Regions from separate parts of the Vibrio sp. TRT 29B02 genome, predicted to be linked through region 1. Evidence: riboswitches for the same ligand, from Rfam matches in the RefSeq annotation. Region 1 holds a riboswitch; the other holds the start of a gene.

Region 1 (6,104 bases):
AAACCAAGATAAAATGGTCCCCACATGCCCAATGCGGCAACGGGTAAACCTAATAAGATATCGGTAGGACGCGCATTAAAGATAATGCTCAGTGAAATGGAAATCAGAAATAGTCCAAAGATATGCATCCAGAATGGCACTTCGTTGACGTATTTTATGCTTTCCGCTTGCCCCCATATCGCCTCGCCAATATTTAGCCCCATAACGATGCCGACAAACAGCTTTATTAGCGTCAACGCACTCTGGCCAAGTAAACTGGTACCAGATACTAAATCATTGAATGCAAGGCACTCTAGCGAGTTCGCAATCGATAAGCCGGGCACGAATAGAACTATTGCAGCAATACATAGAGCCCAGATAGGGATTGCAAAGCCAGTGCTGGCGAAGAAAGCAACCAGAATCCCCGTGAGCAAGGCGGCAATAAATTCTACGGCGATGGAGCGACGAGCTTTACACACCTGCTGCGTTAGCCAAACTACAAACCCCAAAAATACGGAGAACACTATCGCTTCCATGGTACTGCCCACTAGCATCAGATAGGCTGGGGGAATAGCCATATTGGCTAATGCGATTACCCATTTCGGGTATCCGACAGGCTCAGGAACCGGTTCGCTGCTGGGTTGATTGATGCGGATAATGGTATTAGCCAACAGACTGAGATTAATTGATGCAGGCTGGTGGCGTTTCATTACAACAGCATTGTTGTCTTCAGGAAACTGATAGTTAACGGTCGTCGGCGTCGCTTGAATCATCAGATCTACGCCGTGTTTACGTGCATAAAATTGAGTGTACTTTTCAAGTTTGTACGGTGCGCAACCGCTGCGATGAAGAGTGTCACCTATCTCTACAATTTTATCAATTCGGTACTGGGAAGGCATGGTGTGTGACCTAAAAATGGGTTGCGCAAAGGTATCAGACCCCAAGTTGTGATTCGAGCTGGAAAATTGGGAACAGTGGTTAAGCTCACACTTAAATTGGCCTTTATTTTTCTTTGTAATCTGTCTATTTGAGCAATCTTAAGTTTCGCCTAGCGAAAGGCCTGCTTTGTGGCTGGCATTTGCTGTGTTTAGTCACAATTTTTAAGGAATTTTATAGGTAAACAAATGTTACTGAATTGTGATGTTCATAAGTTGGCTTTTCTTAAATATGTGGTTAACCCTTTCTTTCTCTAAGGCTAATGAAATCGGTATTGTAACCAGATGTTAATATTTGTCTGTTGGTTGTTTTTTGAACAAGTTTTGCAACAAATTACTGCTTGATATTACCGAGCCAAACGATGAAAATATGCGCAAAATGAGATTTCAAAAATGAAAGGAAGCTTTTTCCCAGTTTAAAAAGCGAGGCAAGACATGAAACTATTCATACTCTTTATGATTTCAATTACTGCAGGCGTAGCATCAGCAGATCACTTACATTCATTTTTGCTCGGTCTTTACATTTCGACCATGGCTGTGGGTAGCTGTTATTGGTTTGCGTTTAGAAGCAGCCGTTTTCCACAGTTAGCATTACTTCTTCTTATCTGTGGTCTGTTTTCAAAGATTGCAATCACAGTTGCAGGAGTGAGTTGGGGTATGTCACAAGAGCTTATTAGCTCACCATTTGTGTTTGCGCTTTCATACCTATTCTTCTCGATTGCAGCGACATACTTGTGGTTCTCTCACCGTGAACGCATGATGAACAAACAAGCCGCGATGAAGCTGGCTTAAGTTAAAAGTGAACAAATTGAAAACCAGCGGTTAATACTGCTGGTTTTTTTATTTCTCACCAGGGTTGATTCGGTGTTAATTGCGAAAAACATGACTCAATAGTAACGATTGGTTTCAAAGCGGCTGAAACTGTTGGGCGGTTGTCTATACTGAACCCGACCATATTTAACTAAAGTGAGACGTCGCATATCATGACATTGCGTTTAATAAAATCGACAGCACTTCTTCCGACACTTCTTTTCTCATTCGGAGCGTATTCTGCCCCGACAATTATTCCCGATCCTCCTGCGCTTGGAGCGAAAGGCTATATTCTGATTGACTACAACACTGGTACCGTTCTAGTGGAAAAAAATGCCGATCAGAAGCTTAATCCTGCGAGCTTGACTAAATTGATGACGGCTTACGTTGCGGGACAAGAAGTAAAAAGCGGTAATATTTCTTTGAATGATCAGGTAAAAATCAGTGCTAAGGCATGGGCGAAAAATTTTCCTGACTCTTCGAAAATGTTTATCGAAGTGGGAACAAACGTTGAATTGATGGATCTTTATCGTGGCTTGATCGTTCAGTCGGGTAATGATGCTAGCGTCGCGATTGCGGAGCATGTGGCTGGTAGTGAAGACGCGTTTGTGAGCTTGATGAACAATTGGTCGCAAAAGTTAGGGCTAGATAACACCGCCTTTACCAATCCACATGGACTGGATAGCCAAGGGCTTTATTCTACGCCACGCGATATTGCACTTCTTAGCCAAGCGATCATTCGAGATCTACCCGATATCTATCCGTTATACAGTGAAACAGCCTTTACCTATAACGGCATTACGCAGTACAACCGAAATGGATTATTGAGAGATCGCAGCCTCAATGTTGACGGAATGAAAACCGGCTATACCAGTGGAGCTGGCTACAGTTTGGCAACGTCTGCCACCAACGGTGAAATGCGCCTAGTCTCTGTGGTTATGGGCTCAACCAGCACTAAAAGTCGAGAGTCAGAAAGTAAACAGTTACTCTCATATGGATTCCGTTTCTTCGATACAGTTTCACCGACCAAACTGAGTGACACATTAGCTGAAGCCAAGGTATGGATGGGACGTCAGGACTCTGTACCTGTGGGGGTATCTGAACAGGTAATGATTACCTTGCCTAAAGGAGATGCTAATAAGCTCAAGGCCGAAATCGAGTACAAAGGTGAGCTAGAAGCACCTATTCGAAAAGGCGACGCGGTAGGAGAGGTGATCTACAGTGTTGAAGGTACACAAGTGGCAAGCGCTACTCTAATCGCTCAACAAGATGTTGAAGAGGGTGGCCTGTTCAAGAAGTTGCTCGACTGGGTTAAACGATTGGTTCTAGGATGGTTCTAAAACCCTGAATTGAAAAAGTAGCAAAGCGGATGCCATGGCATCCGCTTTTTTTACTGGTTAGTTTAGCTTGTCCCAAGCCGAAGGCCAGTGTGAGCCTACTGCTGGTTCATAGTGGTTTGCAGAAGGCGACCACTGAACACAGTAACCTGAATATGGGAACGGTTTGCACTGGTAAATGCCACCATCAACAGCAAGTACTTTTGTGCCAGCAGTGTAGTTCTCCATGCCTTGAGGGAAGACATAGTCATAATCATCGGATGGTGGTGGTGTTGCCTCTTCAATCAGGTGAAAATCAAGCGTATTCTGGTCAACGACACTGCCTTGCTGGTCTTTTATCACGACCACTAGCATATGATGTCCGGCTTCAGACTTTGACAGCGTTAGAGTCGTGTTGCTCAGTTCTCCGTCAGCCAGTGGCGCAGTGTAGGATGCCAGAGGTTCACGGTGATGATTGAACACAGTGAGCTCTGCATTAAGGTCGCCAGTTGCTTCAAGTATTAGGTTGATTTGTGTTGCGGCATCACCAATTAGGTATTCATCTTCCAGCCCTATAACATCTAAGCGATAATCTGGCTCTGGTGCTTCAAGTTTATAGCCGATCTCAACGCTATTTAAGCCGGAACCTGCTTTGATGTATACAGGGTTTGTACCATAGACAGGAGTAAACTCACCTCGATCATTCAACTGACCAGCTCGAATTTGGCTTTGCTCTTGATTGATCTTAGACGCTAGCGCGTAAGACCAGTTATTTGCCTGACCTTGTTCAGCGGTTTCTATGACTAATTCAGTACTGTAAGAGACATTTTCACCGTTTTGATCAAATACGCGGGTGTAGACACTATCGCCAATATTTAGGTTAAGTCCTGGGTTGATTTGGCCTGACTGACTCCAGTCTGGAACTACGGGTGCGTCACCATCAAATTGAACGTCTATTACGTTGTAGAATGACGCAGCAGTATCGCCTACGTCCCAAACCGCTAAGATAACCTGGTATCCCTCACGTGTTGGTACGTTACATTGGTGGCTGACACGTTTTGGAGGCTGAGCCATGCCACCATCAACCACACAGAAAGGCGTTAAATCAAATGATTCACGGGCAAGTGGCTGATTTGGATTCCATCCTTGTTTAGTGATGTAGTACTTCCAATCTTTAGTCACATGATTTGCGGTAAATGTCCATTCAAAATTTTGAGTTCCAGAATGAATAGGACGTTTTACCCAGCGGTTAGCGGTCTGCTCATCTAAAGCCGCCGCTAGGGTAGTGGCTGCGCTGGCAATTTTGCCATCGCTTGGACCCGCTTCAGGGAAGCCATCTGGGCCTTCGACACTTTGCGGCTCATACTGAATGGCACCACAGTTGGTGTTCTTCTCATTGGTGTCACTGGTTGGGAATTTACACAGTGCAACGCGACTTTCTGCGACACCATTCTCGTATGCAGAGACATAACCGTGACCGTAACTCGCGCCACTGACGCTGATCAAAGCGAGGGCGATGAGGGATTTGTTTGGCAGTTTGTGCATCATTTGTCCTTTTTTATAACTGACAGTTAAGATGGCACTCCGGCACGCGAAAACACTTGGTGACTAGACCAAGCGGCAGCCCCGCTATCATAGACGTTAAACGTCGACAGACCGGTGGCTTTGCGTCCTAACCTTTCGGATAGTTTGCCTGAAGTGATAATTGAGCTGGAAGAATGTAGCCAAAGGAATCCGCAAAATCCACGGCATCGAATGAATATGGAATTGCATTCTCGAATTGAATAAGTTGCTGATAATTTGACTTGCGAATTATCTATTTCTTACCTAGATCGTTTTATTAAAAATACCAACCTATTCCAGTTGATTGATTCGCCTTGTCAATGAATTAATGGGTAAGCCTGATTCCATCAAATAGCGCTATGCCCATAGACGAAACAGAACCTTTGATTTTCGCTAACTCCGCGCTGACAACGCCTTGTATGAAAAGACTGACAATTAATTAAATAGAGTTACACAAGGACCAAACATGGAATTCACAGATAGAGACCGAGAGGCGCTGTATCAAATCTGGATGTCTCAGAAATCAAAAATGCGCCTGACACAGATGGAGTTTGCTAAGAAACTCGGTATGAATCAGTTGACGTTTTCTCAGGTGCTACGTGGCGAGACGCCGTTAACCATGTCGTTTATTAGTCATTTTTGCCGCTTGTTACGCATCGAACCTCAAAACGTTGTACCCTCATTGAAAGAAGACAATCAGAACGGTCCAAAAGTGGTCTACCTACAAAGCCGTATGAGCGTTGATGGTGAAATACAAAATGCCTATATTGAAGGCAATCAAGTGGTTGTTGAGTACGCCCATACTGTCCATCCTAACGTTTGATTAAGGCACTGCTATCCGAGTTAAATAATCGGTGTTACCCTACGGCTCTAATACATTGTTTATTCAGTCTTATGCTAGAAAAAGAAAACTTGCTTAAACTTGCACGTATGCAAATGCCTTTTGGAAAGTACGCAGGCAGAGTATTGATTGACTTGCCTGAAGAATATTTGCTTTGGTTTGCCAACAAGAAGCAGTTTCCTGAAGGGGAACTCGGCGAACTTATGCAGTTGTGCTTAGCGCTGAAGATTGAAGGCCTCGACAGTGTGGTTAAACCACTCAAAAGACCTCAATAGCCTCGACTTGCAAAGGCCCCATATTCCTTGAAGGATATGGGGCCTTTGGTTATGACTCTCTTTGATGTCACCAAGTTTTTATGGCGTCTGTCCTTATAGTGTCTGCCCTTATAGTGGTTCTGGTAGTGCAACAGACTGGCGAGTGACACAGGTTGAGGGTCCGTTATTTTTTGCTTCTTCGACATCGCTCAGAGCAATAGAGGATCTGATCCCATTGTCCACTGCGTAACGCACGCTATTGGCAATATGCCCTCAGTGAGAAATGACAGGTTGAGTCGGGGTGTACCTGCCGCCTAACGTGGCATCCACTTCAAGGCATCTTAACAACGAGTCGACGACATAAGGGTCGTAAAGGGTATTTCTTCCTGCAACCAGCGTATCAATC
Region 2 (6,104 bases), on a different contig from region 1:
CTCTATGTACATTGGTCAATCGGGATTACTCAACGACACGCCAGCTAAAGAGATGGAAGAGCTCATGGCGAAACATGGGGTTGCAGTTGAAAAAGATCTAAACGAGCCAGCCGACCATCTTGCAATCGAACTCGACTTTCTTGGCAATCTTATTATTCGCTCAAATGAGTTGGAACAAGAACGTCATTTAGAAGATGCGTTAAAAGAGCAAGAAGCGTTTATTCAGCAACACCTATTGAGTTGGGTTCCGAAATTTTCAGCCAAGTGTCAGACACTCGATGACTTCGGCTTTTACTCTGCAATCGCCAGCCTTACTAGCGCTTTCTTAGAGCTAGATTGCAGCTATCTTGCAGGCGAGTAAAAAAACGCACATTGTGAGCTCAAACCTACAACTTTGACGTTTTTTGTTTGCTCTCTGAGAGTTTGCGGTCTAGAATCGTGACCGCAAACGATAAAAATGAACGATTCAAATACAAACCGCTAAATAAGGGCGGTTTTTGTGTTTCTGATACTTTCTGCCAGACTATTTTATTCTACACTTGAATATATTTGCTTGGCAGTCATCGACAGGACAAAACCTTATGGCCACTATTAAAGATGTTGCTCGCCTAGCCGGTGTTTCAACAACCACTGTGTCTCACGTAATTAATAAAACACGCTTTGTTGCTGAAGCTACTCAAGAAAAAGTAATGGAAGCGGTGAACGAGTTAAACTATGCGCCAAGTGCTGTTGCGCGTAGCTTGAAATGTAACACGACTCGTACAATCGGTATGTTGGTCACCCAATCAACAAACCTATTCTTTTCAGAAGTGATTGATGGCGTAGAAAGCTACTGCTACCGTCAGGGCTACACGCTTATCTTGTGTAATACTGGTGGCATCTACGAGAAACAACGCGACTACATCCGCATGTTGGCAGAGAAGCGCGTAGACGGCATCTTAGTCATGTGTTCAGACCTTACTGAAGAGCTGAGCGAAATGCTCGATCGCCATAAAGATATCCCTAAAGTCGTTATGGACTGGGGTCCTGAAAGCTCGCAAGCGGACAAGATCATTGATAACTCAGAAGAAGGCGGCTACCTAGCAACAAAATATCTGATCGAACGTGGTCATAAAGATATTGCCTGTCTAAGTGGTCACTTTGAAAAAGCCGCCTGTCAGGAGCGTATTCGTGGTTTCAAACGCGCGATGAGTGAAGCAGAACTTTCGGTGAATGAAGATTGGATTCTTGAAGGCAACTTCGAGTGTGATACCGCCGTACTCGCCGCAGACAAAATTGCAGCGATGGATAACAAGCCAAGTGCTGTGTTTTGTTTCAACGACACAATGGCATTGGGTTTGATGAGCCGTCTACAGCAAAAAGGCATTCGAATTCCTGAAGATATGTCAGTCATCGGCTATGACAATATTGAGCTGGCTGAGTACTTCTCTCCACCATTAACAACTGTCCACCAACCAAAACGTCGTGTTGGTAAAAACGCATTCGAAATCTTGCTTGAGCGGATCAAAGATAAAGAGCATGAGAAGCGTATTTTTGAAATGCACCCTGAGATTGTTGAACGAAATACCGTCCTTGATTTGAACAAATAGTTCAAATCGTTCGCTTAGCCGGTAGCACATTATTGGCTAAGCGGATAATTCACCTCTTTTTACTGAACCAAGATCACACTTATTCCATTTCGGCGTGATGTCCTACGCATATTTTATTTATGCTCTAAATGTTCGAACAATGCCACGAACAGGGCAAACCACTCCGAAAGGGTGGGACGCAAAGCCTCCGGCCTTAAACATGATATGTCTGGTAGCGGGGTTGCCGATGGTAAATATGCACTTGTCATACACGAATTACTAACGGTTGTATGACGCCTTACTTACAAAGTACCTGCATTATTTTGCTAATCTCTCGGACCTGAACTGGTGGCGTATAACTATACACCGAGAATAAACAGCATGGATAAACCAATACTAAAAGACTCAATGCGATTATTTGAGCAACTTGGCTACATCAAGTCTCGTTCAATGTTTGGTGGCTTTGGCATTTTTGCTGATGACACGATGTTCGCACTCGTGGTCAACGATAAACTTCACGTTCGTGCAGACGCAGAACTGGCTAAACAATTTAAATCTCAAGGACTCGAGCCTTACGTTTATAAAAAACGCGGATTTCCCGTTGTAACGAAATACTACGCCTTGTGTCATGACTGGAGTTCAGATACCAATAAAACCTTAGAACTCGCCAAGCTTGCACTTGATGCGGCAAACAACGAGAAGAAAACTCAATCGCAAGCGAAACCAAGTCGCCTCAAAGATTTACCGAACTTACGATTAGCTACTGAGCGTATGCTCAATAAAGCAGGTATCGAAAGTGTCGAAAACCTTGAAGAAACCGGCTCAGTTAACGCATTCAAAGCCATTCAGTCTACTCACTCTTCTGACGTTAACATCGAGCTACTTTGGGCATTAGAAGGTGCGATCAATGGCACTCACTGGTCCGTCATTCCTCAAAATCGACGCCAAGAGCTGCTCAACGAGCTTAGCCATCACTAACAGATAAGTTATCGAATCAATAAAGAGTCAGCCTTAGTGCTGACTTTTTTCTTATTTGTGAAATTTACTGCTTGCTTTCCCTTTCTAGTCTATTAACACTTTAATTTCGCTAGCTTTGATGTTTGATGGAGATGTTGTATGAGTAAAAAACTGATTTTGGGCGTTGTGTTCATCCTTGTTGTTGTATTGCTAGCCCTTAATTTTGGACAGTATCTCACTCTGGAAAACGCTAAAGCTCAGCAAGCCGAGCTCGCTCTATTTATCGCAGATAACTTCGTTGTCGCGGCCGCTAGCTATTTCTTGGCCTATGTCACCATCACCGCCTTTTCTGTTCCGGGTGCTGCTGTGGTCACACTATTGGGAGCTGCCCTATTCGGTTTTTGGACAAGCTTAGTCCTTGTCTCTTTTGCCAGTACCATTGGCGCAACTCTGGCTTTTTTAAGCAGCCGCTATCTTCTTAGAGACTGGGTTCAAACGAAGTTTGGTGACAAGTTGTCATCAATCAACCAAGGCGTTGAACGTGACGGATCATTTTATCTATTCTCGTTACGTCTAATTCCTGTTTTTCCGTTCTTTTTGATCAACCTATTGATGGGGCTAACACCGATTACGACTTTACGATTCTACTTGGTGAGCCAGTTAGGTATGTTGCCAGGCACAGCGGTATACCTCAACGCGGGTACCCAGTTGGCGCAGATTGAACACTTATCCGGTATCGTTTCTCCAAGTGTGTTGGCTTCCTTTGCCTTATTAGGTCTTTTCCCTGTTGTCGCTAAGTGGATAATGGCCAAACTCAAATCGACGCCTTCAGCATCAAACGGAAACGTGTAATGCGTCTCTACTCAGCGACAACACCACCTGAAGCACATATCGTTTGTGAGTTATTGAAATCACAGCAAATCCTTTGTGAGGTGCGGGGCGAAGGTTTATTCGGTTTACAGGGAGAGCTCCCTTTTGGTGAGAACAGTGAACCGTATATTTGGCTATTCGATGTTCAACAACTCGCTCAAGCACAAGCAATCATTGCCGATTTTAAGCGTGCTGAAAGAGGAGTAAGCTGGCGGTGTAGTGAGTGTAGTGAACAAAACGAAGCTCAATTCGGTTTGTGCTGGAAGTGCGGCGCCTGTATGCCCTAACTCTATTTGGCTTCGATTTGCTGCTGAATAAAGGCTATCGAGTGTTGGTTAAATTCATCAGGCCTTTCAACATTACAGACGTGACCACAATCAGCGATTTCAAGTAATTGGCTTTTACGGTGAGCGGCAACCATCTCTTTAACCGGTTGAATGAACATGTAGTCACGCTCGCCCATCAAGTATAGCGTTGGGATGGGTAACTCACGATCCTTGAAGTATCGCATCAACGGATTAACTTCAGCAGTAAGAATAAACCAACGCTTGAACTCTTTTTGGCATAACTTTTTGGCTTCACGGATAAATAAGTGACGTGATTCTTTTTGCGTACGTTGAGGCATCACGATATAGGCAAAAAGGCTGTATAACCACATGTAAGGAACAATGTGCTTACAAAGGTTACCTAGTTTGACCAACACTTGAGAGCGTGTATTAAGACGCGTTACAGCGCCTCCCAGCACCATTGACTTCACTCTGTCCGTCGATAACTCTGCGATATTACGAACAATAATGGTACCCAACGACATACCCACAAAATGGGCTGAACGAATCTTTAGGTGATCAAGTACCTTGAGAATATCCATGGTCACGGCTTTGAAGGTATAGCGGTTTGCAATCAGCTCTTTGAGCAACTGATTCGATTTGCCATGACCGCGAAGATCAATCAACAATAGATTGAAATGCTCCCTGTACGCTTTGATTTGTTTAAACCAAATCGATGAACTTCCCCCAGCACCATGCACAAAGACAACCCACTCGTCACTAGTAGGGTGGGCAAACGTTTTGTGGAATAACAGGGTATCGCTCATATCAGACAAGGGCCACTTAGGTTCAAAATCTTGGCTTAGGAGATTACCATAATCCTAGAAGGATTTAAGTCCGACAACTCCATTTATCCGTCATTCTCTGGTCAAAAATGTAAATATCATTGAAAAAGGCGTCGAAATGACGCCTTTAGACAGGTTAAGCGTGAAGGGCCGACCGATACAGGTTGATATACTCTTCAGCCGCTTTAGACCAACAGAAGTTTTGTTCCATCGCATACAATTGAACGCGTTTAACTTCGTTTGGTTGTTGGGCATATAGCAAGAGTGAACGCTGTAGAACGTTTAATAACTCACTCGGCTCAGGTTGTTGAAAAACAAAACCAGTCGCCGTATTAGGTCCTTCGTCGTAATCATTGACACTATCACGCAATCCCCCGACGCCACGGACAATGGGTAACGTGCCATAAGCCATACTATAAATTTGATTCAACCCACACGGTTCAAATTCAGAAGGCATGATAAAGAAGTCAGAGCCCGCCTCGACCAAATGAGCAAGGTCATTATCGTAGGCCTCGACAAAGACGAATTTATCGCTGTGTAACGCTTCAATCTCTTTTAGCTGCGCCGCCAAGACAGGGTCTCCAGTACCAACGATGACCACCTGAACTTGATGCTTCAAGAAAGCATCCAGAATCGGGATTAGATAGTGGATACCTTTCTGGTGCGTTAGGCGACAAACCATGCCATATACAGCTACATCACACGCTTCTAAACCAACACGTTGCTGAAGTTCTTTCTTACACGCTTTCTTCCCCCGTACCATGCTTTGTCGCGTTGCTTTGTAGTTCACAGGCAAAGAAGGATCGGTTTGAGGGTTCCATGCCGAGTAGTCACAACCATTGAGTATCCCGACTAAATCCTCAGCTCTGTGCTGAAATTCCGCCGCCATACCATGGCTACCTAACTCAGTTTTTAGTTCCTGTGCATAAGTAGGACTCACGGCATTAATCTTATCCGCACACATAACGCCCGCTTTTAGCATGGTTACATGGGTGTCACTCACAGCCGCATCACCAGCGTAGCGTGTGTGCATCTCTGGTAGATTCTGTAACTCATCATAGCTAAACACCCCTTTAAATACGGCGTTATGCACCGAGAGTACACTTTTCGTCGATGAAAAAAACGTATCCGCTCCGTAGCGGTGTTTCAGTAAGTAGGGAACAAACCCAGTATGCCAGTCATTGGCGTGAACGATATCTGGTTGAAAGCCAAGTTTCGGTAGCATATCGAGGCACGCGGCACTAAAGAAAGCAAACCTTTCACCGTTGTCTTGATACGCTTGGTTGTTCTCCGCGTACATTTCCGAGCGGTTGAAGTACTCGTCGCAATCAATCGCGTAGACAGGTACTCCCACGATTTCGAGTTGTTTAACTCGATACGGTGTGTGCGGCCAATATTCAAGCTGTGTGTCCAGTAAAACTGGAGCTTGTTCAATGCCCGCTACTTTCTGGTATGCGGGTAGAGTGATACGAACATCTTGCTGTAATGTGAGCAATGCTTCAGGCAGCGCCTTGGCAACATCTGCCAAGCCACCGCTTTTGATTAACCCTTCAACTTCCGATGCTACAAATAGAATGGATAGATTCTTAGTAGCCAAT

Evidence for each region. A riboswitch is a leader RNA that binds a small molecule or an ion and turns the genes downstream of it on or off. The one in region 1 is predicted to bind cyclic di-GMP.
Region 2: linked by a shared signal. The riboswitch ahead of ACQEXT_RS07035 (TfoX/Sxy family DNA transformation protein) and the one ahead of gbpA (N-acetylglucosamine-binding protein GbpA) in region 1 are both predicted to bind cyclic di-GMP.

Annotation. Positions count from the first base shown of each region.
Region 1 is NZ_JBNJOJ010000005.1:174,503-180,606, forward strand. Features, by position in the region: gene ACQEXT_RS05190 (threonine/serine exporter family protein) at 1-878, opposite strand, end outside; gene ACQEXT_RS05195 (NADH:ubiquinone oxidoreductase) at 1,350-1,706, shown strand; gene ACQEXT_RS05200 (D-alanyl-D-alanine carboxypeptidase family protein) at 1,898-3,064, shown strand; gene gbpA (N-acetylglucosamine-binding protein GbpA) at 3,122-4,585, opposite strand; cyclic di-GMP riboswitch class I at 4,657-4,744, opposite strand; gene ACQEXT_RS05210 (helix-turn-helix domain-containing protein) at 5,070-5,426, shown strand; gene ACQEXT_RS05215 (DUF3820 family protein) at 5,498-5,719, shown strand; partial or broken gene ACQEXT_RS05220 (DUF2256 domain-containing protein) at 5,883-5,936, opposite strand.
Region 2 is NZ_JBNJOJ010000008.1:107,854-113,957, forward strand. Features, by position in the region: gene torD (molecular chaperone TorD) at 1-361, shown strand, start outside; gene purR (HTH-type transcriptional repressor PurR) at 582-1,589, shown strand; cyclic di-GMP riboswitch class I at 1,732-1,817, shown strand; gene ACQEXT_RS07035 (TfoX/Sxy family DNA transformation protein) at 1,950-2,546, shown strand; gene ACQEXT_RS07040 (TVP38/TMEM64 family protein) at 2,685-3,377, shown strand; gene ACQEXT_RS07045 (putative signal transducing protein) at 3,377-3,682, shown strand; gene ACQEXT_RS07050 (alpha/beta fold hydrolase) at 3,685-4,488, opposite strand; gene glgA (glycogen synthase GlgA) at 4,643-6,103, opposite strand; gene glgC (glucose-1-phosphate adenylyltransferase) at 6,093-6,104, opposite strand, start outside.